Regions from separate parts of the Paraburkholderia kirstenboschensis genome, predicted to be linked through region 2. Evidence: predicted binding sites of a transcription regulator. Region 2 holds the regulator's gene; each other region holds the start of a gene.
The links. Region 2 encodes LexA, which represses DNA repair genes until DNA is damaged. Its sites were predicted from a motif close to ACTGTATNNNNATACAGT; they were not measured.

Region 1: imuA (translesion DNA synthesis-associated protein ImuA) is a predicted target of LexA. The motif match lies at 7,085-7,102, and genes of this name have one in related genera.
Region 3: RW095_RS23635 (ATP-dependent helicase) is a predicted target of LexA. The motif match lies at 3,713-3,730, and genes of this name have one in related genera.

The regions. Positions count from the first base shown of each region.
Region 1 is NZ_CP136512.1:1,212,212-1,221,914, forward strand. It holds gene xseA (exodeoxyribonuclease VII large subunit) at 1-888, opposite strand, end outside; gene RW095_RS14185 (VPA1262 family N-terminal domain-containing protein) at 1,241-2,908, shown strand; gene RW095_RS14190 (hypothetical protein) at 2,905-4,323, shown strand; gene RW095_RS14195 (hypothetical protein) at 4,342-4,716, shown strand; gene RW095_RS14200 (SOS response-associated peptidase family protein) at 5,017-5,979, opposite strand; gene imuA (translesion DNA synthesis-associated protein ImuA) at 6,371-7,033, opposite strand; gene RW095_RS14210 (hypothetical protein) at 7,251-7,613, shown strand; gene RW095_RS14215 (hypothetical protein) at 7,645-7,845, shown strand; gene arsN2 (arsenic resistance N-acetyltransferase ArsN2) at 7,855-8,322, opposite strand; gene RW095_RS14225 (MFS transporter) at 8,358-9,323, opposite strand; partial or broken gene RW095_RS14230 (hypothetical protein) at 9,519-9,703, shown strand, end outside.
Region 2 is NZ_CP136513.1:948,571-958,273, forward strand. It holds gene nodI (nodulation factor ABC transporter ATP-binding protein NodI) at 1-799, opposite strand, end outside; gene RW095_RS27025 (universal stress protein) at 1,075-1,539, shown strand; gene RW095_RS27030 (DUF2939 domain-containing protein) at 1,707-2,378, opposite strand; gene RW095_RS27035 (hypothetical protein) at 2,492-2,848, opposite strand; gene lexA (transcriptional repressor LexA) at 2,978-3,628, opposite strand; gene RW095_RS27045 (sulfate ABC transporter substrate-binding protein) at 3,941-4,990, shown strand; gene cysT (sulfate ABC transporter permease subunit CysT) at 5,141-6,037, shown strand; gene cysW (sulfate ABC transporter permease subunit CysW) at 6,034-7,068, shown strand; gene RW095_RS27060 (sulfate/molybdate ABC transporter ATP-binding protein) at 7,068-8,126, shown strand; gene RW095_RS27065 (CysB family HTH-type transcriptional regulator) at 8,208-9,134, shown strand; gene RW095_RS27070 (asparaginase) at 9,210-9,703, shown strand, end outside.
Region 3 is NZ_CP136513.1:212,395-222,097, forward strand. It holds gene RW095_RS23615 (MATE family efflux transporter) at 436-1,848, opposite strand; gene RW095_RS23620 (RNA-binding S4 domain-containing protein) at 2,174-2,392, opposite strand; gene RW095_RS23625 (hypothetical protein) at 2,703-3,167, shown strand; gene RW095_RS23630 (hypothetical protein) at 3,262-3,543, shown strand; gene RW095_RS23635 (ATP-dependent helicase) at 3,773-5,902, shown strand; gene RW095_RS23640 (DUF4088 family protein) at 6,029-6,796, opposite strand; gene RW095_RS23645 (AzlD domain-containing protein) at 7,122-7,451, opposite strand; gene RW095_RS23650 (AzlC family ABC transporter permease) at 7,448-8,128, opposite strand; gene RW095_RS23655 (helix-turn-helix transcriptional regulator) at 8,256-9,086, opposite strand; gene RW095_RS23660 (CreA family protein) at 9,217-9,693, opposite strand.

The DNA.
Region 1 (9,703 bases), on a different replicon from region 2:
TCGGATGATTGCCACAGCATCGGGACCTGGATTACCCGAGCTGTTCCAGTTCTTCAGTGCATCTAGCAGTGCAACCCGTATTTCCAGAGCGGCCCCTTCTCCCTGGAAGCGACTAGAGGCGTAGATAAACCGACAGATACCGAAGCGCTCAAGGCGATTGGCTTCGGCCTGGAAGTCTCCCAGCCCGGCAGCCCCCTTCGGAGCAACGACAAGAACAGCGTTGAAATCCCACGGCACAGGCAGCTTTTTGTTGGCGTCGAATATTCCTTCTTGCTGAAGCCGCGTTCGAATTTCCCTCTTTCTGGCCTCGAGGTCGCCCAGCGTGTACTCGGGGTCGATGGCATCAATCTCGATACTGAAGCCGTACTGCGGCTTAAAGACCGGCTTTGCCCTAACCAGAAGTTTGATGCCGGAAGCGATGCTGGCACCTGTGGCTCGTTCGAACTCAGGGAGAATTTTGTTGGCGACATTGGCCCAGATGGTCGCTCTGGCTGATGCTAATACACTGCCCTCAGGCGTGCGCTCAGAAAGCTCAAGATAGACGTGGCCGTTTTTGGTTCGGGCCTCAACAACTTCCACGATGGTCCAGACGCCGGACTTGAATGCCTGAGCAACCGCTTGCGCGACGCCAGCAAGTAGCTGCGAAAGCGTGACGCCCTTCTTCGGTAACGCGACTTCCCGGCCAGCAACCTCGACGGCAGGCGTCAGCTCAGACGAAGGGACGGAAACAGGACTTGCGGACCTCAATGACGCAGGCAACCAGGCACTGAACAGCGCAACTTCCGTACCCTCGGGTACATACCACTTGCGAGCACCCGCATCCCATCTGGCGCCAAGCGCCTTGGCTTCGTCTTTCTCTTTGAAAGGAACGTCTAGATAGGTTGTCACAAGATTACGGAAAATGCTTTATAAGTTTCGTCGAAAATACGTTTCAGCGCCGAATTATCCTTAATCTTACCGCGTTCGTGCCGCCATTCCGCGAGACCAGTTGCTAAGAAACAAAATCTGTTCCCCTGACCGGGTTTTGTCACCCGCCGTCCTCCGCGAGGTTGTTGTTCCGTAACAAACCGGCATTAGGGCTCCGTTCGTTCGAGCAACGTGGAAGATGCATAGCAGCCGGCGTGGTGCGCGTACGCTGCCGAAAATGTACACTTCTCTGCGCGGCCGGGTGTTCCATGTAGCGCGGCCAAGCAAATGAGAACATCGCAGCGACGCGAATTACAACGCAACGGAAAGGGCCATGTCTTGGGGAATGAAAGAACAGATAGCGCACCTTGAAAAGCTGCTGAAGTCAGGCCTTATTGGGACGTATCGTAGCTTTGAGGTCACCGAGATTGTTGGGTTCTACAAGAAGGGACCTGCTACCAACTTTCTCAGTCTGCTAGTAGCGGAGCCCGAGGTCCTAGGGCCGATTCCCAAGCTGCCTTTCCTCAATGGCACACGCATCCCGCTGCCGTCAACAGGTTGGGACTTTGGCGTCTCACGGTTTCGGGTCAGTCCCGAGCAGGTTGTCGAGGGGCTTCACAGGCTGGACTCAACTGGAGAATGGAAGCCCGCATCGTCACCCCTAAAAGTCGGGAAGCTGACTGCCGTTCCTCCGCAGTTCGTGCCCGCAGACTCGTACCAGCCACATCCGTGGAATGGCATCCTAAAAAACAACTTCTTCGATGGTTCACACGTTCTTGAACTGTTCGACCGAGAGAAGTCGGAACATCGCTTTCTGCTCGATGAGCCCTACTTGCTCAGAAAGCTTGCAGAACTCGTACGGCCTTATGTGCCAATGGGAATCGATGGTCTCTCTGACCGCATCGGTAATGTGCTCATCCAGTTGCCGGTGACAGTGGCTGCCATCAAGTTTGGCGGAAATCAGGGTGGCAACTTTGCTTTCGGACCTACATGGCACCCGGACGTATCTGCGCGTCCCCTTCGGGTCTCCTGGGAGGTTTATGAAGATTCGACCATAGAGAACTTTGCATCGACGGCGGTCACTGCTGGCCCAGCGAGCCTTCCCATTCATTCGAAGCGAACCGGCGCACGCTACATTGTCTGGGACGATGTGAATGACGTTATCCTAGGCGCATCAGCCCAGAGCGCGTTCTTCGGCGGTCAGTTCAGTGTGACCAGTCACACCATTAATCCGAAAACGCGCGAGTTCCTCGCGCCACCCGCGGAAGGAGGCAAAGCTGAGCTATTCACCCTGGTACTCCGGGACGACCCTCCGCCCGCCGCGAGCGGACCTGGTTCGAATCCGCGCGAGCCTTGGCGTTCCAAACGGATTTTCCGAGACAGCCTGTCCGCGCTGCAGAGCCGCAAAGAATTTGTTCAGTACAAGGGCGCGCCTGACGCGGGCCGAAGCCGAGCTTTGGCCGATGTACGGTGGCTAATGGATACGCATGGCGAGAGCGGCGTATGGCTGTGGGACCCATACCTTGCTGCCAACGACGTGCTTAGCACTCTATTTTTGTGCCCATGGCCTGGCGCGGACTTGCGCGGACTGAGCGATGGAAAGACACCCAAGGTTTGCAAGCACTGCGGAAAGAGGCCGGACGACCCGCCCACCAATGCCGCGCACGAGTGCACCGGCGGTCAAAAGGGCGCAAGCCGCCTGTCATGGCAGCTAGAGCAAAGAAACGTACTTGAGCAGTCTAAGGGCAACTGTCAGGGACTCAACCTTGAGTTCCGGGTTCGCGCGGGCGGAGCTGGCTGGCCCTTTCACGACCGATTTCTAATATTCCCGGGCGCGTCCGGTGGCGCCATGGCGTGGTCTCTGGGAACATCGGTCAACAGCCTAGGGCGGCAGCACCACATTCTTCAGAAGGTCCCTGACGGCGAGCTAATCCGCGAGGCCTTCCTTGAACTGTGGAATTTGCTCGATGCCCCGAAATACGTTGTTTGGAAGACGCCATGAACGAAGCCTTCGTCAGTATCGCACCCGAGGTGTTTGCCGCTGCTTGCGGCGCCGGCCCGTCCACGTTGCCGACAGGGATGGCGCAAGTGGTCGAGTATCTCGAAAACGGCGGGGAACTCGCACCCGATACGTTCGAAAGTCTCGGGCAACAGCTTGCGACGCAATTCCCGTTTTTGCGCCATCGCTCTCTCGTGAATGTGCAGTGCGACGAAACAGCACGCGCCTCATGGGAGGCAGGGGTGCGCGCTGTCCTGGAGCGCCTGCGCCACTGGTCTCCGTCCAATCCCATCGCGTTCGCTGAGCTTTCCACGTCGCTGTATACGATAGACGCGCTCGGGCTCGACTCGGTCGACGTCGGACAAGTCGCGGCGCAATTGGGAAATGATGCACTGGCAGACGAGCTGTACCATCTCATTTGCGAAGCGGAGGTAGGTTCCTTTATGCCGGGACACGACCGTATCCCCAACGCAGAGCAAGAAATAAAAGCCTCGGCGCAGCGGGGAAATTTCCTCAAGGTGAGTCATCTTCTTCCGCACGTCATGCCCGAGCCGCGGGCGTCGCTTTGGTCCGCGGTAAGACTGCTGTGGCGACTCGACCCAGCAAAACTCGCTGAGGCAATGGCCATCAACGATAGTGTCTTTCTCGCCTTGCTGGTTCGTTTCACCCTTCAAGACGACTTCCCCGCGCTCGCCCTCAGCGTCCCCGTCATGTGGCTGAAATATGCCAGCATTGACGATATAGAGAACGCACATCGGCGCGGCAGCAATGCTCACGACTGGGACGAGCTGCTGCGCCAGTTACTTCTGCAAGCAGCAGATACTTCCGCCTGGGCCGGGTGGATGGACGCTTTGCTACGGGCGCCGTATAGCGGGTCTCTGATGTGCATCGCCTTACCCAAAGCGCTCGCGTCCTTGCAAATGTCCCACTGGACCGCCTTTGTATCGGCGGTTAATTTGAGCTATTCGAAGAGGTCTGCGGAACCAATAGCCAGCATCATGGCGACGTTCGCGCAAGAGGTGGAAGAAAGCGCGGCTAGCGCAATGTGGTCAATGTGTTTCGACCGATGGACCAACTGGAACTACGGCAAGAACGAGCACCAGGTCTACCTGTTTGCTCCGGCGACCTGTGCGTTTGACTACCCGGTGGCAATGTACTACTCGCAGATGCCGAGTCACGAACGCGATGATTTCGAGGCAGCGCTGACGCTCTCCGTCAATACGATTGAACAACAATGGTTCAATTCATCGACCGACCTCATCACTGAAAGAAACCGATTGTTGTCGCGCCTGCGGCTGGTCGTTCATGGACGCAAGCTCGCAGACGGAGATGCCGAACTCCTGCCCCCAGAAATTCAGCCCCCATCTGACTACGCCCGCGTCCGTTACTCATACCACGACGTACAAGCGAAAGTATGAAGCGACGAGACCCCACTCATGTTCGAAACCCAAGAAGGTCAACGAATGGCGAGCGGCTGTCTCGAATTCGGCGGGTGGGACCACAAGAACAAATCTCTGACGCCAATCAAGCTTGCGGAACTGCTCGCAAGACCTCATACCCCGGGTCTGTCATGGGTGATGGATAGCATGGCGGCGGCCGCAGAGGCAGGGAGACTTGATGCAGAGCGATACGTCGGACAGCTATTTGCAAGCAGGGGTGATGTACGCGCTTTCCGCCATGTCTTGCGAGAGGCTGGCGGCGACCGGTGGCTCAGCGACCGTCACCATTACGCTCTTCGGAAGCTCGGTAATGCTGAACTCGACGTGACGACTTACGTCGGAATCGCAGGCATCTTCGACCCAGCAGAATGAGCCACGACTACCTGCTGAATAGGTGCACAATAAGATACGCCAGCTCCGACAATGACTGTATAAGTTGCGCCAAGGTGTCAGCTCCTCAAGTCTGTCTGCGTGAGTGTATCTGCGTCATCGTTGAGTCAGTTTGAGTTTAAGTCTCTCACACCCTGGGCCAGTCATCAATTTCACATTCCGAAAAGTTAGCCGCGGGATGACCCACATGCTCCGCGAGCGGTCACAGGTTACGGCGACAGAGTTTTCTTTTACGCGGTCCCGCAGCTAAGTCCCTTCGGCTAGCGGGACAACATTACCCGTTTAGGCCGCCAACTTGTGCTCATAAAACGGCCGGTCCCTGTCATCAAGTATGGCGTACATTGCCGCCAAGTCCGACGCATCCGGGTTGAGCCAAGCGTCTATATGTTCCGGCTTAATAGGGATAATGCAGCGGTCGTGACCTGCCGCTGCAACCTCCGGCGGCGGTTCGTCCGTAATGGCCGCGAATGAGAGCAAGTCTGGTTCGCCAGGAGCCGACCAGCGCGACCACAAGCATGCGACATGCATCAGCTCGCCATTACTCGGGCGAAACTCCAGAACAACATTCTCGTCTCGCTCGTGAGTCTCGAATAACGTCCCCTCCATCTTGGCCTTGCTGACATTCTCATAAAACACATCGACGAGCATCACGCCGTGCGTGTATCCAAAGCACGGCTTCCAAAAGCCTTCAAGATTGTCTCGACGGGCGTTATATGTGCCGGGGTATTTCACGTCGTAGGACGCGGGTTTGCCAGCAATGCGGCATTGATAACGCATCGGCTTCACGATACGCTGCCCGTCTTCGATGACCATCACGGGCGCGTAGTGGCCCGGAAAAATGCGCGAGTCACGCGGCTTTGGCTCGGTGCGTTGAAGGTCACCGAGCTTGCCGCGCGTCCAGGCAATTTTATCGGTGGCGATTCGCTGGCTCGCGGTAGCAGCCTTGGTTATCTTTGTCTGCAGTGTCCGTTCCGCGTCTGCCAGTCGCTTACGTTGTTTGAACAGGTCCTGCTCGAGGTTGGTCACCTGCCCGGCGTTGAATCGGTCGATTGATGTTTTGATTTCGCGCTCGGCGTCGGTCTGTGGTTCGGCGAACGCATCTTCCATCGCCTTCGGAATCTTCGCCTTGCTTACACCCTCAGCGCGTTCGAAGAATAGGCGCGCGAACTCATGGATGTCCATTGTCGCGCCAAACATGCGTACGAATTTGCGATAGTCAGCTTGAATCTGGGCCGAGTAGCACATCAATGCCTCCGTTTTGTTTTCCAATGATACGCATTCTCTGAAACGACGCGAGCACGACGGGCGTGCAACTTCGACGAGATTTTGTGTGAACTTTGACCAGTCGCAGGCTGCCAAACATTATGTTGCGGCCTGGACAACTGGGTATGACAAGCGTATTGCTGGTTGATGATGAGGAGGAGGCTTTGGCGGCGTGGAGCACCAGTTGTGCCGCACTTCCAGTGCAGCCTAGACACAAGTGCATTCGCTGGAAGCGGCCCGAATCAGGCCGCTACTTTTCAAACGCGAGGCGCTCGCTAACCGCCACGCCGCGACGAGCCCTTCCCGTTGCCGCCAAGAGCGTCGCGGCCCAAGCCGAGAAGTGATGGCAACAGGCGTCGCTACTTGATTAGCCTCAATGCGCCAGCTCCGCCGGGACACGTGGAACGGCCACTGGAGCAATTGGTCTGACGGTGCGGCCCCGTGTCGATAGAAGCACAGGTGTCGGTTGCAATTGGATGGTAAGTGGTTCGATACCGACGGGACCACGACGCTTAACTATTTCGACGGTAAGGCCTCCCGCGGCGGCCTTTAGAGCAAGTCGCAATATCGCGGGCGACGCATCTTGCGCGACAGCGAGCGGGCGCAGCATAACGAAAAGCGTGTCCGAAGCCTGAGCGGCTAGATGAAGGCGACGCAGCGATGAGGCTTGGACGTGCTGAGTCCAATACAACAGGGCGCCGCAACTGCCACTTCGAAGAATTTGCTCAGCCGACCACAACGCGTCCGCCGTTTTCGGCGCCTTTATATGCATCACCGTCTGAATCGGCACGCCGATGTGGGCCAGACCGAGGCAGTGCGGTGCGTGGGGCGGCTGCAGCAGCGCGACGCATCGGGCGTCGACTAACTTCAATGCCGGCTGGAGCAGGCGGAGTTCGCCTACGCCGCCTTGCTGCACAAGCAGCTCAACCAGCCCGCCTAGCGGCCACCCGCCATCCGGAAGCTCCGCCGAAAGCGAAGGGTAACCCGCGTCCAATACTCGGCCGCGCCCTTGCGCGAGCTGGGACGCCCGCCACAGCGATGGATGCTTTCAAGGGCGGTCGTGCTCGCAGTCATGATTGCGGAGAATACTGTATGAATGTACAGTATCCTCCACCGATTCAGCCCGCTCGCGCGTGGCCGCCGGAATCAGCTTCTCGGCCGGCCGAGCCGACGCCAGCGGGCGCAAAATGCGTGTGGTTCAGAAACGGCACGCGCACTCATGCCCATAGCAGATGCCCAGCTTGGAGGGGGCCATGTTTGAAGACATCGTCGGATTGCCTTTGCTTACAGACGCGCACAAGTCGGTGCTTTGCTGCTACCTCGCTGTTAGCGACGTCGCAGCCCTTTCTTTGCAAGGGGACTGGCTCAGCAATGACCACCTTGTGGAGTCCACCCGTATCTGGCTGCAACGGAACGCGTTGACGGCAAGCTGGCTGGAGCGGATTGAAGTTGTCGCCGAGGCGCGTGAAATCGCTCGCGCGGTCGTAGAGCATGAACCCAACGATGAAGGCGATGCGCGGCCCGAGCAGCTTTTTACTTCTGCAATGACAGTTCAATACGCATCTCCCGTTGTTGCCAAAATCTGGAAGCGATGTAACAGTGCAGTCTCAAATTGACGCGCGGATTCGTTCCAAGCACAGACCGAAGATGGAACCGGACACCTACAAGGGATACAGCATTTGGGGCCACGCGATTCCTCAGCATGACGGCTATGCGGCGAGCGGAACCATCACGAAGGGTACGAAGCTCGTGGAGAGTTCGGGTGTGCTCGCGGCGTGTAGAACAGAAGATGAAGCACGAAGCATTGGCGTCAATTGGGCGCGCGCGTGGGTGGACACCCCCGGCTAACCTTCAGTTTTAAGCGCGCGTGACGCTCTTTGTAGGAACACTTTCCAGCACGCGCCTCAGGCAAATCACCGATGCTGGACACAACATTGCAAACTGCGTACTTGCTCGGATTTCAGCTGGCGCAGTGGTCCGGTCTGCTACGACATAGCCGGCCCGTTGAAAGAACTCGGCGGCGGTCGTCGTCAGCAACCACAATTCAGAAATGTCATCGGCCCGCGCAAGGTTCTCGGCGTAAGCCAGTAATTGGCGACCCAATCCTTTCTCGCGAGCGTTGTTCGCTACGACGAGTGACCGCAGCAGCGCACTTGTCCCGGATTTCTCGAGACCAACGCACCCGATGAACCCTCCGTTTGCGTCCTCTACGACCAAAAAGCCGTTGAGTCCAATAGCGGTGATGTCGACCGCCGGCAACCTGTTTTCCACGAGCAATACTTTGATGGCATCAAGGTCATCACTTCGTGCGGAACGTATCTTCATAGTCGACGTTGTCCTTGATGGTTTCGGAGGCGATGTCAGGCGGCCATAGGTTGAGCGTGGCGGCTGACCCGAACAGCCACAAAGAACGCGATTGCTGACAGTATCGAGACGAGAAACACGGTCCACTCAACAGCTACATAACCGTGAGTGAAGCTCCAGATGCTGGCAGCGGCAATCGGTGCTGTTCCCTTGGCGACATTCGACGGGAACGAGAGCATACCGCTGACCGCGCCGTAGTCTTCTGTCCACATCAGGTCCTGCACGATGGTGCCGCGCAGGATAGTCATCATGCCATTCGCAGCGCCGTAGCAAAGCGCGAACAGCCATAGGAGCGCGGCCGAGTGACCAGCACTTATCAGGATAACGGTCGACAGCGGGAATAGCGTCACGATGATGATGCCCACGGTACTAACATGAACCGTTCGGCCGAAGGTGAACCAGACGGCTCGTGCGGCTACCTGAGCCGGACCGATGAGCGCCATGGTTGTTACCAGCACGGCGTTCGACACGCCGCGCTCGACCATGAGCGGCACCAGATGAAATGTGAGCGCCGCGAACGTCGCGTAGTAGGCTGTGAAGCACACCGCGAGCGCCCAGAAAATTGGAGAACGAAGCGCGCGACGTGTGGCTGCGTCGTTGGCCAGCTTTACCGCGCCATTGGTCGGCCGGGCGCCCGGGTCAGCGCGCGAAGAACGGATTGTCAGCACATGAATAGGCAGACAGATAATCAGATTTAGGGCAGTGAGAACAACGAGTGACGTCCTCCACCCCACCGAGCCAACCAAAAACTGGGTCAACGGTATGAAGACCGTGCTGGCGAATCCAGCGACCAGCGTGATGAGCGTGATTTTGGTTCGGAAGCTTCGCGGATAGCGGTGCGTGACGACGGCGAAGACGGGGTCGTAAAACGTGGCGTGCGGCGGCGCAGCGTGCGGCGGCACAGCGAGCAACGTAAGCGCTAGTTTTCGCGCACCCAAGCTTCTGCGTTTGAGAAAGTCCACGATGGTGTCCGCAACCCAAAGTTGCGGACGCAATCCATGACCGAGAATGACCTCACCTTTTTGCCCTTGCGGGTGACACGTGTGTCGGCGGCAAGCGCAGTTTCGCCCCCGCAGACAAGCGGCGGTCGACGCCTGCCTGCAACCAGGCGCATCGCTGTCTGCCTCGCCCTAAAGGCTGGGGTGAACGCCAACCAGTTGCGCAAATCGGTTCGGCTGCGCGAACATGCCATTCTTCAGCAGGAAGATATCCTTCAACCTGAGCGGTACGCGGCAAGCAGGACTATTACCCGATGCAACAAATCAGCTGATGCTTCGGGCGTTCTTGATGTTTTTTGATACAGACAAGCAGGCTCAGCTCGCGGGACTTGACTGGGCGCGAG
Region 2 (9,703 bases):
CGTTCACATAACAGAAGAGCGTCTCACCGCTGATCTCGGTTCGCTGTGCGAGCGGCGCAAGCTCATCGCGCAATGCGAGCGGATCGGGGCCGAAAATCTCAATGACGTCGCAGCCGATTTCCGACTCGATCAGCTCCCTTGGCGCGCCTTCCGCAATCTTGCGTCCTTCTTCGATCACGCACAGCCGGTCGCATAGCCGCTCGGCTTCCTCCATGAAGTGGGTGGTCAGCAAGATCGTCTTGCCGCGCGCGAGCAGGGAGCGCAGTCGCTCCCAGATAAGATGCCGCGCCTGCGGATCGAGGCCGGTAGTCGGCTCGTCCATGATCAGCACGTCGGGATCGTTGACGAGCGCCCGCGCGAGCGTGAGGCGCCGCTTCATGCCGCCCGACAGTTCGCTCACACGCGCGTCGGCCTTGCTTTCCAGACGCGCGAATTCCAGCAGCGACGGCACCATCGCGCGGCATTGCGCGGCGCTCAAGCCGAAGTAGCGGCCGAACACCAGCAGGTTTTCGCGGACGGTAAAGTCGGGATCGAGGTTATCGAACTGCGGCACCACGCCGACGCGCGCCCGCGCGATACGCGCCCGGCCGGGAATCGGCTCGCCGCACAGGCGGATCGAGCCGGCGTCCGGCGCGGCGATGCCGAGCAGCATGCGCAAAGTGGTGGTCTTGCCCGCGCCGTTCGGTCCAAGCAGGCCGAAGCACTCTCCGGCGTCGACATGAAACGCCAGTCCGTCGACAACCTTCTTTTCGCCGTAGCTTTTTTCAACCTGCTGGAATTCGATGGCGGTGTCGGGCATGGATTGGTTCGAGGCTCAGGCAAAAGAGGCGAATCGACGGGAAGGCTGCTCATTCTAGGTCATTGGCTGCGAAGTGGCCGTTCGAGGAGCGCGCCGCACAGCGCGTTCTTGCACCGCCGCATAAGCGCCGCGGGCACTGTCTCCACGGAGCGCGCCTCGTATGCACAAGGCCGGGGCACGCAGCAATCGCACTTAGCGTTTTCCATCCCTTGCAAGCTGAATTGCGGCGCACCATGATTGATTCAGACCGCGCTTTCGCGGAAAGGGGAAAAACGATGGCGAGCTACCAGAAAATTCTGCTGTGCTATGACGGCTCGCGCGAAGGCCGCAAGGCTCTGCGTTGCGGCGCCGACCTTGCGCTGGATCTGAAGGCGCAAACGCATCTGCTTTCGGTGGTGGACATGCGCTCGAGCATTGCGCAAAGCGCGGGCCTGCTGACGGACGTCGCGTGCGGCAGCTTCGAAAAGACTGCACGCGACATCCTGCAAGAGGGTGTGGACTGGCTGACCGAGCGCGGCGTAAACGCTCAGGGACACTTTGCGTTCGGCCATCCGATCGACGAGATCGCCAATCTTGCGAATGAGTTGCACGTCGACCTCGTGGTGGTGGGCCACCGTTGCCGCACGGGCTTGTCCCGATGGTGGATGGGCGCAGGCAATACACCGCTGCTCGACCGAGTGTCATGCAGCATTCTGGTCGCGTGTTCTTCCGCGCATGAGCAGCAGCAAGAAGCGGCCTGAGAGTGCGGTTCGGGCGTGCGGCCACACGCGCCAGGCATGCAGCCTTGGTGCGGGACGCGAGCGTTCGGCCGGATGAGCGGGTTGGGCGGAGTGTGGGGCGTGAGCGGCGTGGGCGTTCAGTCTGATCGGCGGCGTGAGTGTTCGGTCTGACACGCCGCGCCTGACGCTCACTCGTTCAGATTGACCGCTGCCAGCTTCCACGTGAAGAGACCTTCGCGGATGAAGATGGCGGAGTAACGCGCGTCCCCGGCGCCGTGCTGGTAGGTGACTGCGAACTCGTTGAGGCTGCGATAGCCGGCTGTGGTTTGCGGCGGTTGCGGCGGGGCGCCCCTGGTGGTCGCGTTGCCGCTCGCATTCCCGGTAGCGCCGCCAGGCGCGTCGATGTCCGCACCGGGCGATGCGGGCGCAGGCGCGCTGGCAACGGGCGGATTGCCGGTGACCGGCGCAGCGTTCGGCCGCTCACCGGGCTCACCGCGCGGCGGCATGCCGTTCAGCAGCGCAGCCACGCCGTCGGGAGTTGCATACGCGTCGACGAGCGGGCCGATCAATGCGACGCCAATCATCGCGCCGATCGCAGCCAACGGATTGCCGTTTCCATGTGAGTCCAGCCGGCGCGTCAGCAAGCCTGTGACTTGCTGCTTCAGGCTCTCGCGCAAGGCCGGAAAATCGACGTACCGATTCACCGTCTGCGCGTCACGTGCGTTGGCCGCGCGTTTGAGGTTATTGAGCGCGATATATGGCGAGGCATAAGCAAAGCCCAACGCCGCGATCACCGCGATAACTATCAGCGTGACGATCAGCGGACGGGCGCTGCGCTTCCTGTTTGTTCGAACTGCCATCGAGCGGAAATCTCCGTCAGGTGTGATCTAACGTGGACCGCGGCCACGCTGAAACGATCCGTGCGCTGCCACAAAGCATGTGGCCACGGCGCGCCCGCACACCTCACAGATCATCAGGACTCGAACACCGCGCCGTGGACATTGGTTTCCTCGGCGATGCAACGGTCGATCATGCGGCACACCGCATCCACAGTGCCGACCATGATGAGCCGGGACGGCCCATGGTAGACGCGCACCGGCGCGCGGCGCTCCGGCTCCGCAGTATTGAGCCCTGAATTCAGCGAAACGCGGGCGAATGCCGGTAGTGAAGACGGCAACGCGGCCTGCAGGTCGGAGCCGCGAGCGGGCGAGTCGAACAGCGACGCGGTAGCGGCCGTGGACGCTTCGATCAGTGAGCAAGGCACCAGCTTACGCAGATGGCGCAGACGGCCGAACTGGCGAAACGGCAACAGACGGGCAAGGCGTTCCATGAGTCTCTCCGGGCGATTCAACATGAGTACTGCTTTAGTCGGTGAGCAGGCGGGCGGTTGGCTAATGACGCACTGAGGACGCACTAATGACGCACTGAGCTTGTTGCTCATTGAGCCGACCCGGCGCTGTCAGAACTCGCCCGGGCGGATCAGCCCGACAGCGATGCCTTCGAGCGCGAAGTCCGCGCTGCCTGTCTCAACGAAGATGTTCTCGTAATCGGGGTTCTCGGCAATCAGCTCGATACCGTTCGCGCGGCGCTTCAGGCGCTTGACCGTGACGTCGTCGCCAAGCCGCGCAATGATGATCTGGCCGTCTTTGGCCTCGCTTCTTTTCTGCACCGCGAGCAGATCGCCGTCGAAGATACCCGCGTCGCGCATGGACAGTCCGCGCACCTTGAGCAGGTAATCGGGCTTGCTCGAGAAGAGCGCCGGGTCGCACGCATAGTGTTGCGCGATATGTTCCTGCGCGAGGATCGGACTGCCGGCGGCAACCCGGCCAATGAGCGGCAGCGACAGCTGCATGATGCTGGCGTGCGGCAACGTGAACTGATGCGGCGCGTCGTCCGGGCCGGCAAGCAGGCGAATGCCGCGCGACGCGCCGGCCGCGAGTTCGATCACGCCCTTGCGGGCAAGCGCCCGCAGATGCTCTTCAGCCGAGTTTGCCGAGCTGAAACCGAGTTCGGCGGCGATCTCCGCACGCGTGGGCGGAAAACCGGTGCGGTCTATGGCCCGGCGGATCAGATCGAAAACCTGCTGCTGTCGTGCGGTGAGTTTGGTCATGGCGTCACTGTATGGATGAACAGGTGCCTGTATTTTTATACAGTATCCGGCGCAATTCAAGCTTTACTTTAAGTTCGGGAGTGGACGCCTCGCTGCAACGTCGTAAATCGGCGTCAAAACATCCGTTTTCGTGCCGCAACGCCTTATCTGGCTGTCATTACCACTTTTGCGTATTAAAAAATGAATAAACATTATTTTTAATGATGAAAGCGCTTCGATAGACTGGCCTTCCAGTCGCGCTCATGTGCACGTGATCCGACGCAAAACAACACCACACGCTGTTTCAGCGCACCAACACGCGGAGAACTTGACATGAATCATCAGGACACGGGTCGGGCAGGCAGGAGCCGAAAACTCATCGCAGCGCTCGCGTTCGGCGCGGCAGCCGCGCTCGGCGCCCTCGGCGCGGCCGGCCACGCGCAAGCCGCCGACACGACGCTGCTGAATGTTTCCTACGACCCGACTCGCGAGCTCTACCAGGACGTGAACCAGGCTTTCGCCAAGGAATGGAAGGCGAAGACCGGCGAGACCGTCACGTTCAAGCAGTCGCACGGCGGTTCGGGCGCGCAGGCGCGCTCGGTGCTCGACGGCTTGCAGGCCGACGTCGTGACGCTCGCGCTCGCTTACGACATCGACGCGATCGCGAACAAAGGTTTGATCGACAAAGGCTGGCAGAAGCGCTTGCCCGACAACGCGTCGCCGTACACGTCGACGATCGTGTTTCTGGTGCGCAAGGGCAATCCGAAGCACATCAAGGATTGGGACGATCTGACCAAACCGGGCGTGTCGATCGTGACGCCGAATCCGAAGACCTCGGGCGGCGCGCGCTGGAACTATCTCGCGGCGTGGGCGTATGCCGCGCATCAGCCGGGCGGCAATGACCAGAAGGCCAAGGAATTCGTGGGCAAGCTGTACAAGAATGCCGGCGTGCTCGATTCCGGGGCGCGCGGCGCGACCACCAGCTTCGTGCAACGCGGCATTGGCGACGTGCTGATCGCGTGGGAAAACGAGGCGTTCCTGTCGCTGAAGGAATTCGGTCCGGACAAGTTCGAAATCGTCGTGCCGTCCGTGAGCATTCTGGCCGAGCCGCCGGTGGCGGTGGTGGATAAGGTCGTCGACAAGCACGGCACGCGCAAGCTGGCCGAAGCGTATCTGAATTTCCTCTACAGCGAGCAGGGCCAGGAAATCGCCGCGAAGAACTTCTACCGTCCGCGTTCGAACAAGGTTCCGGCCGAACTGACCTCGAAGTTTCCGAAGCTGAAGCTTTACACGGTCGACGATTCGTTCGGCGGCTGGGCCAACGCGCAGAAGACGCACTTTGCCGACGGCGGCGTGTTCGATTCGATCTACCAGCCGCAGTAACACAGCCGAGGTCCGCGCCGCAGCAGGCGTGGACCGAGGCAACGCGACGCGCCACGGCGCGTCACTTTCCGGAGCGCGCCATTGGCGCGCTTTTGGCCGATCAGGACCAGGCGGCCGGCAACACGAGCATCAACTGAAAGAGTAACGAGCATGACCACGTTGACCTTCCGCAAACCAAGCGCCTTGCCCGGTTTCGGCCTGACACTCGGCATCACGGTGGCTTATCTGAGCCTCGTGGTGCTGATTCCGCTCGCGGCGACCTTTCTGAAGACGGCGTCCCTCGACTGGAGTCAGTTCGTGCGCGCCGTCAGTTCGCCGCGTGTGCTGGCCTCGTACCGGCTGACATTCTTCTCCGCGCTCGGCGGCGCACTGATCAACGCGGTGTTCGGCTTTCTGGTCGCATGGGTGCTCGTGCGGTACAGGTTTCCGTTCAAACGCATCGTCGACGCCGTGGTCGATCTGCCGTTTGCACTGCCCACGTCGGTGGCCGGCATTTCGCTCGCGGCCGTGTACGCGGGCAACGGGTGGATCGGACAGTTTCTGGAGCCGCTCGGTCTGAAGGTGGCTTTTACGCCGGTGGGCGTGCTGGTCGCGTTGACCTTCATCGGTTTGCCGTTCGTCGTGCGCACGGTGCAGCCGGTGCTCGAAGAGTTCGAGCGCGAGCAGGAAGAGGCCGCCGCGTGCCTCGGCGCATCGCGCTGGCTGACGTTTCGCCGCGTGGTGTTGCCGGCGGTGTTGCCGGCGTTGCTGACGGGCTTCGCGCTCGCGTTCGCCCGCGCGCTGGGCGAATACGGCTCGGTCATTTTCATTGCAGGCAATGTGCCGATGAAGTCGGAAATCACGTCGCTCCTCATCATCACCAAGCTCGAGCAGTATGACTACGCCGGCGCTACGGCGCTTGCCGTCGTGATGCTCGTTGTCTCGTTCCTGATGCTGCTCTTCATCAATACGCTGCAGTGGTATCTGCAGCGCCGCACGAGCCGCGGCAGCGCGGGTCCGGCGCCGGGCGCAGCGAGCGTTGCAAGCATTGGCGGAGGTGTGCAATGAGCCGCCATTCAGCAGGTCACGTCGATAACGCCGGCAGCGTCAAGGCGCACGCCGTGGCTCCGCGCGCGCCACTGAACATTGCACGCCGGCCCGATCCGGTCACTGAACCGCCGCTCGTCCGCTGGATTCTGACCGGCATTGCGCTGCTGTTCCTCGCGCTCTTTCTCGTCGTGCCGCTCGTCGCCGTGTTTTATCAGGCGTTGAACAAGGGACTCGGCTTTTATCTGGAGTCGCTCGCCGACCCGGACGCGCTGGCGGCCATCAAGCTGACGGCGATTACAGCGGGAATCGCTGTGCCGCTCAATCTGGTGTTCGGCCTCGCGGCTTCGTGGTGCATCGCGAAGTTCGAGTTTCGCGGCAAGGCGCTCCTCACCACGTTGATCGATCTGCCGTTCTCGGTGTCGCCGGTGATCTCGGGTCTCATCTACGTGTTGATGTTCGGCGCCCAAGGATGGTTCGGTCCGTGGCTGCAAGCGCATAACGTGCAGATCATCTTCGCCGTGCCCGGCATCGTGCTCGCGACGATCTTCGTGACGTTCCCGTTCGTCGCGCGCGAACTGATCCCGCTGATGCAGGCGCAAGGCAACGACGAAGAGGAAGCCGCGCATGTGCTCGGCGCGTCCGGCTGGCAGATCTTTCGCCGCGTCACGCTGCCCAATGTGAAATGGGGCCTGCTGTACGGCGTGATTCTGTGCAACGCTCGCGCGATGGGCGAGTTCGGCGCGGTGTCGGTCGTGTCGGGCCATATTCGCGGCCAGACGGACACGATGCCGCTGCACGTCGAAATTCTCTACAACGAATACAACTTCTCGGCGGCGTTCGCCGTGGCGTCGGTGCTGGCCTTGCTCGCACTCGTGACGCTCGCGCTGAAACTGCTCGCCGAGCGTCATATGTCGGCGGAACTGTCGGACGCCCGCGACGTGCCTGCGCACGCCGGACCCGTCACGCTGCCGTCCGCTTTGCCGTCGACCGCGCAACCGCTGAACATGCAATCTTCGCAGCAACACCCGCTCAAGCAAGGAGAGCTGTAATGGGTATCACCGTACGTAACCTGCAAAAGCGCTTCGGCGATTTCGTCGCGCTCGACAACGTCTCGCTCGATTTTCCGCCGGGCGAACTGGTTGCGCTGCTCGGGCCCTCGGGGTGTGGCAAGACCACGTTGCTGCGTGTGATCGCAGGCCTCGAATACGCAGACGGCGGCCAGGTCGTGTTGCAAGGCCAGGACGTCGCGACCGTCGGCGCGCGTGAGCGCGAAGTGGGCTTCGTGTTCCAGCATTACGCGCTGTTCCGTCATATGACGGTGTTCGAGAACGTGGCGTTCGGGCTGCGGGTGAAGCCGAGGAAGGAGCGTCCGTCCGAAGCGGTGATCCGCGAGAAGGTGCATGAGCTGCTCAAGCTCGTGCAACTCGACTGGCTCGCGCAACGCTATCCGTCGGAACTGTCGGGCGGACAGCGGCAGCGTATCGCGCTCGCTCGCGCGCTTGCCGTCGAGCCGAAAGTGCTGCTGCTCGACGAACCGTTCGGCGCGCTCGATGCCAAGGTCCGCAAGGAATTGCGCAGCTGGCTGCGGCGTCTACATGACGATCTGCATATCTCGACGATCTTCGTCACGCACGATCAGGAAGAGGCGCTCGAAGTGGCGGACCGTATCGTCGTGCTCAATCGCGGACACGTGGAGCAGGTCGGCAGTCCGCAGGACGTGTACGACCATCCGCAAACGTCGTTTGTGTATGAGTTTCTCGGCGCGGCGAACCGCCTGCACGGCAACGTCGACGCGAGCGGATTCGTGGTGGACGGCGCGGCGTTGCCGGTCGCGATCAGCACCGACTTCAGCGGTCCGGCTTTCGCGTATGTGCGTCCGCACGACCTGCAGTTGTATCCACAGTCGGCGGGGCACCGCGAGGGTATCGTCGTCGATGTGCGGCGCGTCGTGACACTGGGCGGCTCCGTGCGGGTCGAGCTCGCGGGTCGCGAGGGCAATCTGCTCGAAGCCGAACTCGATCGCGAAGCCTGGCGCGAGCTGCGGCTCGCGGTCGGCGACGGCGTGACGGCGGTGCCGCGCGCGCTGCGGGTGTTCCCGGCGCAATGAGCGCATGACCCGATGCGACCCAACACGAACGAACTCAAATAACTCGAATAACTCAACTCTCGCTGAACCGGACACTTCAAGATGAACTTCCAGCAATTGCGCTTCGTGCGCGAGGCCGTGCGTCAGAACATGAACCTGACCGAAGTGGCGAACGTGCTGTACACGTCGCAGTCGGGCGTATCGAAACAGATCAAGGATCTCGAGGACGAACTCGGCGTCGACATTTTCATTCGACGCGGAAAGCGGCTCACAGGTCTCACGGAGCCGGGCAAGGCGGTGCATCAACTGATCGAGCGGATGCTGCTGGACGCGGAGAATTTGCGGCGTGTCGCGCGCCAGTACGCGGATCAGGACAACGGCCATCTGGTGGTGGCGACCACGCACACGCAGGCGCGCTACGCGCTGCCGAAGGTGATCCGTCAATTCACCGAGGTTTTTCCGAAGGTGCATCTGGCGCTGCGCCAGGGGAGCCCGCAACAGATCGCGCAGATGATCATCAACGGCGAGGCGGATATCGGCATTTCGACGGAAGCGCTCGACCGTTTCCCCGACATCGTCACGTTTCCGTGCTATTCGTGGCATCACGTCGTGGTCGTGCCGAAGGATCATCCGCTCGTCGGCCGCCCCAATCTGACTCTGGATGAAATCGCCGAATTTCCGATCGTCACGTATGACCAGGACTTCACGGGCCGCTCGCATATCGACCAGGCGTTCGCGAAAGCAGGGGCGCTGCCCGACGTGGTGCTGACCGCGATCGACGCCGACGTGATCAAGACCTATGTCGAGCTCGGCATGGGTATCGGCGTGGTCGCGGCAATGGCCTACGATCCGAAGCGCGACACCGAACTGGTCGCGCTCGACACGCAACACCTGTTCGAGGCGAGCACGACCCGGGTCGGCTTGCGCAAGGGCGCGTTTTTGCGCGCGTATGCGTACCGGTTGATCGAGATGTTCGCGCCGCAATTGACCGAGGCGGAAATCGCCGCGCAGTTGCGCGAGGCAGTGTGAAGCGCTAACTGCGAAGCTTCTGTGGCCGGTTCAAAGGCGCGCGACGGCGGCGCATCATCGCTTACAATCGCCGCCATGAACCCACAGACCTCTTCTTCCTCTTCCAGCGCCGCGGCGCCGCTGCCGCGCGTCGCCGTGCTCGCCACCGGCGGCACGATTGCCGGCGCGGCCGCGGACGCCACCAATACGTCGGGGTACCAGGCCGGCGTGGTCGGCGTCGAGCAATTGCTGGCCGTGGTGCCGGCGTTGTCGACGGTGGCCCGCATCGCGCCGGAGCAGATTGCGAGCGTCGACAGCAAGGACATGGCGATGCCGCTGTGGACCACGCTCGCGCAACGCATCAACGCGCTGCTTGCCGCCGACGACATCGACGGCGTGGTGGTCACGCACGGCACCGATACGCTCGAAGAAACGGCGTATCTGCTGCATCTGACTATCAAGTCCGACAAACCGGTGGTGCTGACAGCCGCAATGCGGCCCGCGTCCGCGTTGTCCGCCGATGGACCGCTCAATCTGCTGAACGCCGTGACCGTCGCGGCGAATGCGGGCGCGCGCGGACAGGGCGTTCT
Region 3 (9,703 bases), 740 kb from region 2:
AGGGGGTTGCTTGTTCGCAAGCGAGCGCGGCGCTGAAGGCCGCGACGGTCTGCGGGGCGGCGGCGCCTCACGGATTGCAGCGCGCGCCTATGGGCACGTCGCGCCGTACGTCGCGGGTTGCTGCGGTTACGTCGCGAGAGAACGGCAGGTTGTCAGCGGATGGTGGACCTGCCGGCGGCGCGGTCCTTTGTGAGGCGCGCAAGCGGAGCTTCGGTGGATGGACGCGGGTTCGCGACAGGCATCGAAGAAGTCATGCATTTTAACGTTGTGGGCGCGAGCTTGCTGACTCTCTGGTTGCGCGTGTAACGAGTTCGCGGGGACGTTGTCTTGCTGTGCCGTAGTTCCCTTGTGCGGCAAGACCGCCCGCCCGCCATGGCCGCGCGGCTCTACCACGCACAGCGGGCGTGCTTCAAACGACGAGTCCGTTCGCGGCGCTCAAACCGATGCGGCAGGCGGCGCATCTTTCGCGACCGGCACGCGCCGCAAGCTTAGCTTGTGAAAGCGCAGCGTCATCAGCAGCGCGACGCTCGCGAGGCCGGCCGCGAGTCCCCACCATAAACCGCGAGCGCCCAGCCCGGCATGAAACGCAAGCGTATAGCCGGTCGGAAAACCGATCACCCAGTAGCCGAACGCGGCGGCGATCATCGGTATGCGGGTGTCTTTCAGACCGCGCAGGCAACCTGATCCAACGGTTTGCATGCCGTCGACGATCTGAAAAATCGCCGCCACGCCGAGGAGCGAACTCGCGAGCGTCACGGTCACCGCATTGGCCGGATCGTCCAGGTGCAGATAGAGGCCCACTATCCAGTGCGGCGCGGCGATCAGCACGATTCCCGATAGCGTCATGAAGCCGACGCCGAGCGCCAGCGCGACGAAGCCCGCGTGGCGCGCGGCGAGCGGCTGCCCGGCGCCGGACCAGAAGCCGACTCTCACGTTGGCCGCCTGGCCGATGGCGAGCGGCACCATGAACGCCACCGACGCGACGTTCAGCGCGATCTGGTGCGCGGCCAGTTGCGACTCGCCGAGCAGCCCGACCATCAGACCGGTCGCGAGAAAGAGCGTCGATTCCACGCCGTAGGTGATCGCTACGGGCCAGCCGATACCGAACAGTTCGCCCATCAGCGGGACGTTGGGGCGCGTGGCGACCACGAAATGGCGATAGCGCGGCCGTAGGTGCAGGAGCGCCATCAGCACGAGCGCGGTCAGCCAGACGGTGATGGACGTCGCAGCGGCCGAGCCGAGAAAGCCGAGCCGCGGCAGCCCGTAGGCGCCGTGAATCAGTCCGTAGTTGAGAAATCCGTTCACGCCGACGCTGATCAGCGACACCCACAGGAGCCGCCGCGCCGCGCCGATCGCCGGCAGGAAAGAGCGCATCAGACCGACGCCGATCAGACTGCCCAGAGCGCCCCAGCGCAGCACCGCCGCATATTCGCCGACGTTGTGCGCGAGCAGCGCCGGTTCGCCGAACGCAAGCAGGATGGGCGTCGCGAAGGATAGCAGCGCGAACGCCGGCACCGACAGCAGCACCGACAACACAAAACCGGTCCAGTAGATGTGCGGCACGCGGCTTTCTTCCTGCGCGCCGCGCGCATGCGAAACGCTTACGCTGACGGACGTCAGCACGCCCTGCAGCAGCGTCACGACGACGAAGAACAGGTTGGCGCCCAGACCGCCGGCCGCGAGCGCGTCCGGCCCGAGAGAGCCGAGCAGGATCGTGTCGGTGACGCCCATGGCCATTTGCGACAGTTGCGCGATGGCGAGCGGCGCGGCGAGCCGTGCGGTGTCGGCGGCGTGGCGGGAAAGGGTCGGCGGACGGGTTGCTACCCGGGTGAGGCCGGATTGAGTCATGGAGCGCGTGAAAGTTTGACGGAATGACGACGCCGTGACCGCCGGCGACAGCGGCCCCGGAAGCACCCGCGGCACTGAAGGCACGCAATGCACGAGAGACGCGCGGGCCCACGGTCGCATGACGGCTCACGGGCCCCGCGATGACGCCCGTCAGCGCGGCTCCACGCGGTTTCCCGGAGGGCCCAGCAGCCGGCGATGTCAGCGGGGCGGCTCGTCTAGCGAAACCAACAGCTTATTGCGTGACCGCTGCAAAGTCGATGGACGAAGCACGTTTTTGGTGCGCGAGTTTGCTGCGGAATCTCGTGGTTCGACCGGGCAGCAGCCGTCAGGCTTCGTGGACCGCGATCCGCGTGTCGCCGAGCAGCACCACCTGACCCGCGCGGATCTTGCACGTTTTACGCGTTTCGACTCGGCCGTCCACCGTCACGGCTCCGTCCGCCACCATCATTTTTGCCGAGCCGCCGCTGTCCGCGAGCCCCGTGATCTTCAGCAGATTGTGAAGTTCGACGTAGTCGCCGGTGAGCGTGAAATCGAGGTTGGGCATGGGCATTGCACCTTCAGGCAAGGGGTTCGCATCATAAGCCACAAGCTTGCCCCGAAGAAGTCGCGTTGTCTCGCGCAGTGTTTCGTGAACGCATCGCAAGCAAATGCAAGCAGATGTTATCCGCTTGTCGGAAAGTGAAACGTCGCGTAACACCGGTCGCCACGATTGAACTTCACTCGTAAAGTGCATCTCAGCAGGAAAGCTTGCCGGATCTAGTTCGGCTATGAGCAGACCGGGAAGGTGTCCAGCGCGCCCAGCGCGATGCAGGATAGCTCCACCCGGCCACAACAACTCTAGAGAGGAATTTGCCATGACCCAGATTCGTACGCTCCTGATCGGAACCGCCATGACCGCATTCGCCGCTACCGCAGCGGTGGCGCAGACCACGCAGCCCGTTCAACCGGTCGCGGGCGTGAATACGCAGGCACAGCTCCAGACGCCAGGCGCCGACGTCGCGCCGGCCGCGCCCGCTGCTCAGGGCATCCAGCCGGTGACACCGGCACCGACGCGCCTGACGGCCTCGGGCTCCCCAGATCCGCTGGTGCAAAAGCGCGAAGCGAACGCGAAGGCTAATGCGGAGTACCGCGCGTCGAAGAAGGCGTCGAAGGCCGAGTTGAAGGAACAGCAGAAGGCTGCCAAGTCCGAATACAAGGAGCAAGTGCGCGACGCGAAGATCAACAAGAAAGCGGACAAGCAGGCCGCCGACAACGAAATGAAGATGAACCTGCAAAGTCAGGCGGGCGTGCAGCCTGACGGCGGCGAGGTTAAGCACTAATAGCAGGTCGAGCCGCGGGCTTAGTAAGCCCGCGGCGTCGAACCTGGTTTAAGCCGCTGTAGTTGATTTGATGAGCCTGGTAAGGAGGTATCGCATGAGCAACACTCAATCTACGAAGTCCGCAAAATTTCTCACGGGACGGCTTTGCGCGCTGCTGATCGCGGGCTGCCTGTCGTCGGCCGCATTCGCGCAGGCAAGCGATCCGGCCGCAGCGCCGGTCACGCACGCCGATCAGAAGGCGGCGAAGCAGCAGGCCAAGGCGGACAAGAAGGCGGCTGTCGCGCAAGCCAAGGCGGACAAGGAAAAGACCGAAGCTCAGGCCGACGCCGACAAGGCGCATGCCGAGGCCACTCTGAAGGACGCGAAAAAGCAGTAGGCTTTCTGCTCCCGGATGAGCAGACGCGTCTTGCTCGACGAAACGGCCCGTCTCCGAGAAGCAGACGGGCCGTTGTTTTTCGCCGGCGCGGGAAACGTGCGTGCGATGCGACGCGGCGCTCGTGTGACTGCCCAGCAGCCATGCGAAAAAAGGGCGCTTGTGCGCGCGGGTTGTATGGATATACAGTATGCGTCGCCGTTTCCATCCATCGAACGCCTTGAAAAACACCGTGCTTGCCGTCGCAGAAACGCCGCCGCCGTCCAATACCGCCGCCTGGCTTGCCAAGCTCAACGACGCGCAGCGCGAGGCCGTCGAATTCGGCGCGGCTACGCCTCATGCACCGCCGGGCGCCTTGCTGGTGATTGCGGGCGCGGGCTCCGGCAAGACCAGCACGCTTGCACACCGCGTGGCCAATCTGATGGTGAAGGGCGCCGATCCGCGCAGAATCCTGCTGCTGACGTTTTCGCGCCGCGCGGCGCTCGAAATGACACGCCGCGTCACGCGCATCGCCACGACGGCGCTCGGCACGCGCGCCGCGCTCGCGCAAGGGCTGACATGGGCGGGCACCTTCCATAGCGTCGGTGCGCGGCTTCTGCGCGAATATGCCGAACTGATCGGTCTCGCACCGGCTTTCACGATCAACGACCGTGAGGATTCCGCCGACCTGATGAATCTGGTGCGGCATGAACGGGGCCTATCCGCGAAGGAACGGCGTTTTCCGGCCAAGGGAACCTGCTTCGCCATTTACTCGCGCGTCGTGAACACCGGCGCGTCGCTCGGGCAGGTGCTCGACAGCGCGTTCCCGTGGTGTCGCGAGTGGGAAGCCGATCTGCGCATGCTGTTCGCCGCCTACGTCGACGCCAAGCAGAAGCAGAGCGTGCTCGATTACGACGACCTGTTGCTCTACTGGTCGCATATGGCCGCGGAGCCGGCGATTGCCGCGGATATGTCGGCGCGCTTCGATCACGTGCTGGTCGACGAATATCAGGACACCAACCGCCTGCAGGCGTCGATCCTGCTCGCGCTGAAGCCGGACGGACGCGGCCTGACCGTGGTCGGCGACGACGCACAGTCGATCTATTCGTTTCGCGGCGCCACCGTGCGCAACATTCTCGATTTCCCGGCGCATTTCGATCCACCCGCGGCGCAGGTCACGCTCGAACGCAATTACCGCTCGACCGAGCCGATTCTTGCCGCGTCGAATGCGGTGATCGAACTGGCGAGCGAGCGCTATACCAAGAACCTGTGGACCGACAAGGCGTCGGCGCAGCGTCCCCGGCTCGTCACTGTTGCGGACGAGGCCGACCAGGCCCGCTATATCGTCGAGCAGGTGCTCGAGGCGCGCGAGCAGGGCATGACGCTGAAGTCGCAGGCGGTGCTGTTTCGCGCCGCGCATCACAGCGCCGCGCTCGAGATCGAACTTACGCGGCGCAACATTCCGTTCGTGAAGTTCGGCGGCCTGAAGTTTCTCGATTCCGTGCACGTCAAGGACGTACTCGCGGTGCTGCGCTGGGCCGAGAATCCGCGCGACCGTGTGGCCGGTTTTCGCGTCGTGCAGTTGTTGCCCGGCGTGGGGCCGGCCACGGCCGCCAGAGTGCTCGACAAAATCGTCGCGCGCGCCGGCGTGGGCAATCCCGCCGACACCGCGGGGGGCACGCTCGCCGCGTTTGCGCCGCCGCCTCGCGCGCAGGAGGACTGGCATCCGTTCGTCAAGCTGATGTCGACCGTGTATGGGCGGCAGACGCCATGGCCTGCGGAGTTCGAGATGGTGCGGCGCTGGTACGAGCCGCATCTGGAGCGCAATCATGAAGACGCCGCGATCCGTCATGCCGATGTGTTGCAGATGGAGAGCATTGCGGGCACGTATGCATCGCGCGAGCGCTTTCTGACCGAGTTGACGCTCGATCCGCCCGATGCCACAAGCGACGAATCGGGCGTGCCGCTCATCGACGAAGACTATCTGATCCTGTCCACCATCCATTCGGCAAAGGGACAGGAGTGGCGCAACGTGTTCGTGCTAAATGGGGTCGACGGTTGCATTCCGTCCGATCTGGGCACCGGCAGCGAAGAGGAAATCGACGAAGAGCGCCGCCTGCTCTACGTGGCGATGACGCGTGCAAAGGAAGACCTGCATATCGTCGTGCCACAGCGCTTTTACGTGCACAACCAGACGCATATGGGCGATCGTCACGTGTGGGCGTCGCGCACGCGTTTTATCCCCACGCACCTGATGCCCCTGTTCGACGCGTACGCGTGGCCGCGCGTGCCGATGCCCAGTGCACCGACGGCCGCGGGGCTTGCCGCGGCGGCGCAGGCGAAGGTAGAAATCGGAGCAAGGCTGAGGAAGATGTGGGACTGAGCCGTGCGCTGGTGGGCGGTCGGGCGGGTCGATGCCGGGCAGGCTGCTGTAGCTGCTCGGGGAGCTTCCCCGTAGCCTCCCGGTAGCAGCCAGCTAGCTCCACACGCTGGCTGCCGCTTGGTAAAGCTAGCGCGACTGCCGTTGCTGCTGTTGCGGTGCCGGACGCGGCGGCACGAAGAAGTTGCGCAGCCACGCCGCCATTCGCGAAAACACGTCGTAGGGTTCCTCGACGAAGATTTCCGGCTTCAGCAGGCGCAGATATTCCATGATCTGTTGCGCTTCCTGCTTCTGGAACGAACCGTGCGAAATGCCGAGCCGCAACAGCCCGCGCAGTTCGCCCAGCTTTTCGCGCGCGGTGCTGCCCACGCTCGTTTCGCACGCCACCTTCGCTTCATACACACGCTGACGCAGCGATTCCACGAGCCGCCATGCAGGCGTCTGCATGATTTCCTCGAGCGCCTGAATGTCTTGCACCGCGCCCTTGATCTGCGCCGACAGCGGGTCGACCAGCACGGCGTCGCCTTCGGCTTCCTTGACGATCGCCGCCGCCCAGTCGCGACATTGCTTGGCCAACTCTTCCGGCGTCCACTCCGAGCGCGCCGCAAAGCCGAAACCGAATTCGCCGGCCTGCCGCATCAGAATCGCGACGACGTCCGGAAATTCCTTGTCCAGCGTGCGTTTCGCCCATGCATACTGGCCGCCCTGCAACATCCGCTGAACTGCATGTTCGGTCAGCGGCACCATGTTGTCGAGCAGCTTGGCTCGCAGAAAGTCCTCGAACGAAGGCGTCGCGAACTGCGGATCGAGCTTCAGCGATACGCGCAGAAATGCATCGAAATCCTTGCGCAGCGTCGCAATGGTCTCGTCTTTGAGCGTGAGGGTAATTTGACCCATGTGTCTATCCCGTTTGGTCCTGCCGCGCGGCCTCGTCGTGTTTTTCCGGTCGCAAGCGGACCCGGAAGACTGGACGTGCAATGGCTGCGCGTTTGATTCCTGCCTGTTGCCGCGTCATTGGCGGGACGTATCCCGACGAGCGGACCTCGACTGCATATCGGCGGATCGACGGGAAACTTAAGGGTTTTGTCGGATTTGAGGCGGGCTCGGTAGCGATGCCGGAGAGGTTTTGCGGCTCTCGATCAAAGTCGGCGGTGAAGGCGGAAGCCGCCACCGCCGGCTGCTTCCGCGTGAGTGAGCCCTTACTTGTTGGACCCCATGCGCGTTATCGCAGCACCACGCATTGCCAGACAAAAAACACCGTGAGGCCCACCGCGATGGTAACGAGCGGCCGCCGTGTCAGTGCGCTCACGAGGACAGCGGCCAGTGCACCGACCAGTTGCGGATTGCGCCACGTCAGCTCAGCGCCGGTGTCGGCGCCATGCGGCGAGACGGCCATCGGCACGATGATTGCCGTTAGCACGGTGACCGGCACGAAGCCGAGCGCGGTGCGCACCAGAGGCGGAAACACCAGCCGGTCGCCGAGCACGAAGACGGCGGCGCGGATCACCCCCGTGATGAGCGCCATGCCGAGTATCAATACGACGTAGTTCATCGCGATCCCTCCGCCGACCTGCGCGCACGCCGCAAGCCGAAGCCCGATGTGGAAAGCAGTACGCCGACCACGACGCCCGCGAAGACGGCGGCGAGCAGGCCGAGCTTGTACGGCCACGCTTGCCAGAAGAAGGCCAGCGTGCCCGCGGTCACCGCGGCCGCGATATAGCGCAACGCGATGAGCTGCGGCACGACGATCGCGACGAAAGTGGCGACCATCGCGAAGTCGAGTCCGAGCGATTGAAGCCCGGGGAAGGCCGCGCCGAACAGCAGGCCGGCGATTGTCCAGAGCTGCCAGTTCAGGTACATCGCGAGACCGGCGCCGAAGAAATAGTGCGGGCCGACGGTGCCCGGCTCGCGGTTCCGATAGTGCTCCCACGCAACTGCGAATACTTCGTCAGTGAGGAGCGCGCCAAGAGCCCAGCGCCAGCGCGCCGGAAGATGCGCGACGTGCGGTGCGAGTGTCGCGCTATACAGAACATGACGCAGATTGACCACGAGCGTGGTCGCCCAGATCACCGCGAAACTAGCGTGGCCCGCGATCAGCCCAAGCGCGATGAATTGCGCCGAGCCCGCGAATACCACGAGCGACATCAACTGGCCCTGCCACAGATGTAGCGGCCCGGACGCGACGAGCGTGCCGAAAATGACGCCGAAAGGCGCCGAGCCGACCATCATCGGGATGATGTCGCGCGCGCCCGCCGTGACTTCCCTTAAACGGACTGAGTGGGTCAAAACTTGCCTCCTTTGAGTCGGGAAGCATAACGGGCGGGGCAGAGCCGGGCTTGTACGTTCTTGCGGACGATCACTGTCCCTGCCAGCGTCCGGGCGGCACGCCGAACATGCGCCGGAAATGCCGCGTGAAATGGCTTTGATCGGTAAAGCCGCTGGCGGCCGCGACGTCTGTTACGGGGACGCCGGCGCGCAACGGCGCGAGCGCGCGTTGCAGGCGTACCTGATTGCGCCAGGCGTGGGGCGGCAGACCTGTCGCGCGGTTGAAAAGGCGCGCCGCGTGAAACGGCGAGAGTCCGGCCGCCTGCGCCACTTCGGCGAGCATGACCGGTTCGAGCAGGTCGCCTGCCAGGCGTTCTTTCATGACGGCGACGCGGGCGTCGTCGACGGCCACGCGCGAAGGCTCGGGCAGCGTCTGCGAATAGCGCACGAGCAGCGTGGAGAGCGCGTCGAGCATCGCGGTTTCGGCTGCCAGCGCGTCGCTGCCCGTTTCCAGCATGCAGTGCGCGTTCGCGAGCCGCGCGGCAAGGTCGGGATCGCGAATCACGCCGGGTGCGAACCACGGCAAAGGCTGCGGTTTGCCGGCGACTTGATCGGCGAGTTCGTGAATGAATTGCACCGGCGCGTACATTACGCGATACCGCCAGCCTGCTTCGACCGCCTTCGAGCCGGTGTGCAGTTCGCCCGGATTAATGATCGGCACGCCCCCGGCTTCGGCGACATAGTCTGAACCGCGATACCGATAGCCTTCGGCGCCCGCGACGATCACGGGAATGGTGAACGCATCGTGCCAGTGCGGCGCGAACTCGTGGTCGTGATATTCAGCCGTGAGCAGGTCCGCGCCGGGCAGAAGCGGCGTGCGCCAGTAACGGGCTGAATTCTGGAAACGATGGACGGCGGTCATTGCATGGCTCTCGCACGGCCAGTCAGTTTAGCGCGGAGAGGCGGCTGCGGGCGCAACGGCGAGCGTCGTTCGGCGGCGCGCACCGTGCGCTTTTTCGTAGGACGTCGCTCGCGCTGACCTGCGAGGTCGGTCACTTCAGGGGGATTGTGGTGCCGGCCGGCATCGGCACGGCGCTCACGCTGTTTTTCGCGCTGCCGCTGACGACCCGGTCGCTGTAAGTGAGATACACGAGCGCGTTGCGCTTCGTGTCGACCACGCGTACCACATGCAACGCCTTGAAGATCAACGACATGCTCACAGAGAACACATCGGCTTGCTGCTTCAGCGGACCAGTGAAATGAATTGCACCGACCTGACGGCAGGCGATCGACGCCTCCGTGGGATCTTCCGCGATGCCGAGCGTGCCCTTCACGCCACCTGTGCGCGCGCGTGACACATAACAGGTCACGCCTTGAACGAGAGGATCGTCATAGGCCTCGACGACGACCCGATCGGAACCGGTGATGTGAAAGTTCGTATTGACGCTGCCGACTTCTTCGCCGTGCGCGACAGGCAAAGCGACGGCGGCAGCGACTGCAAGCGCGATGTGCAACGTGGTGATTTTCATGAGATGGCCG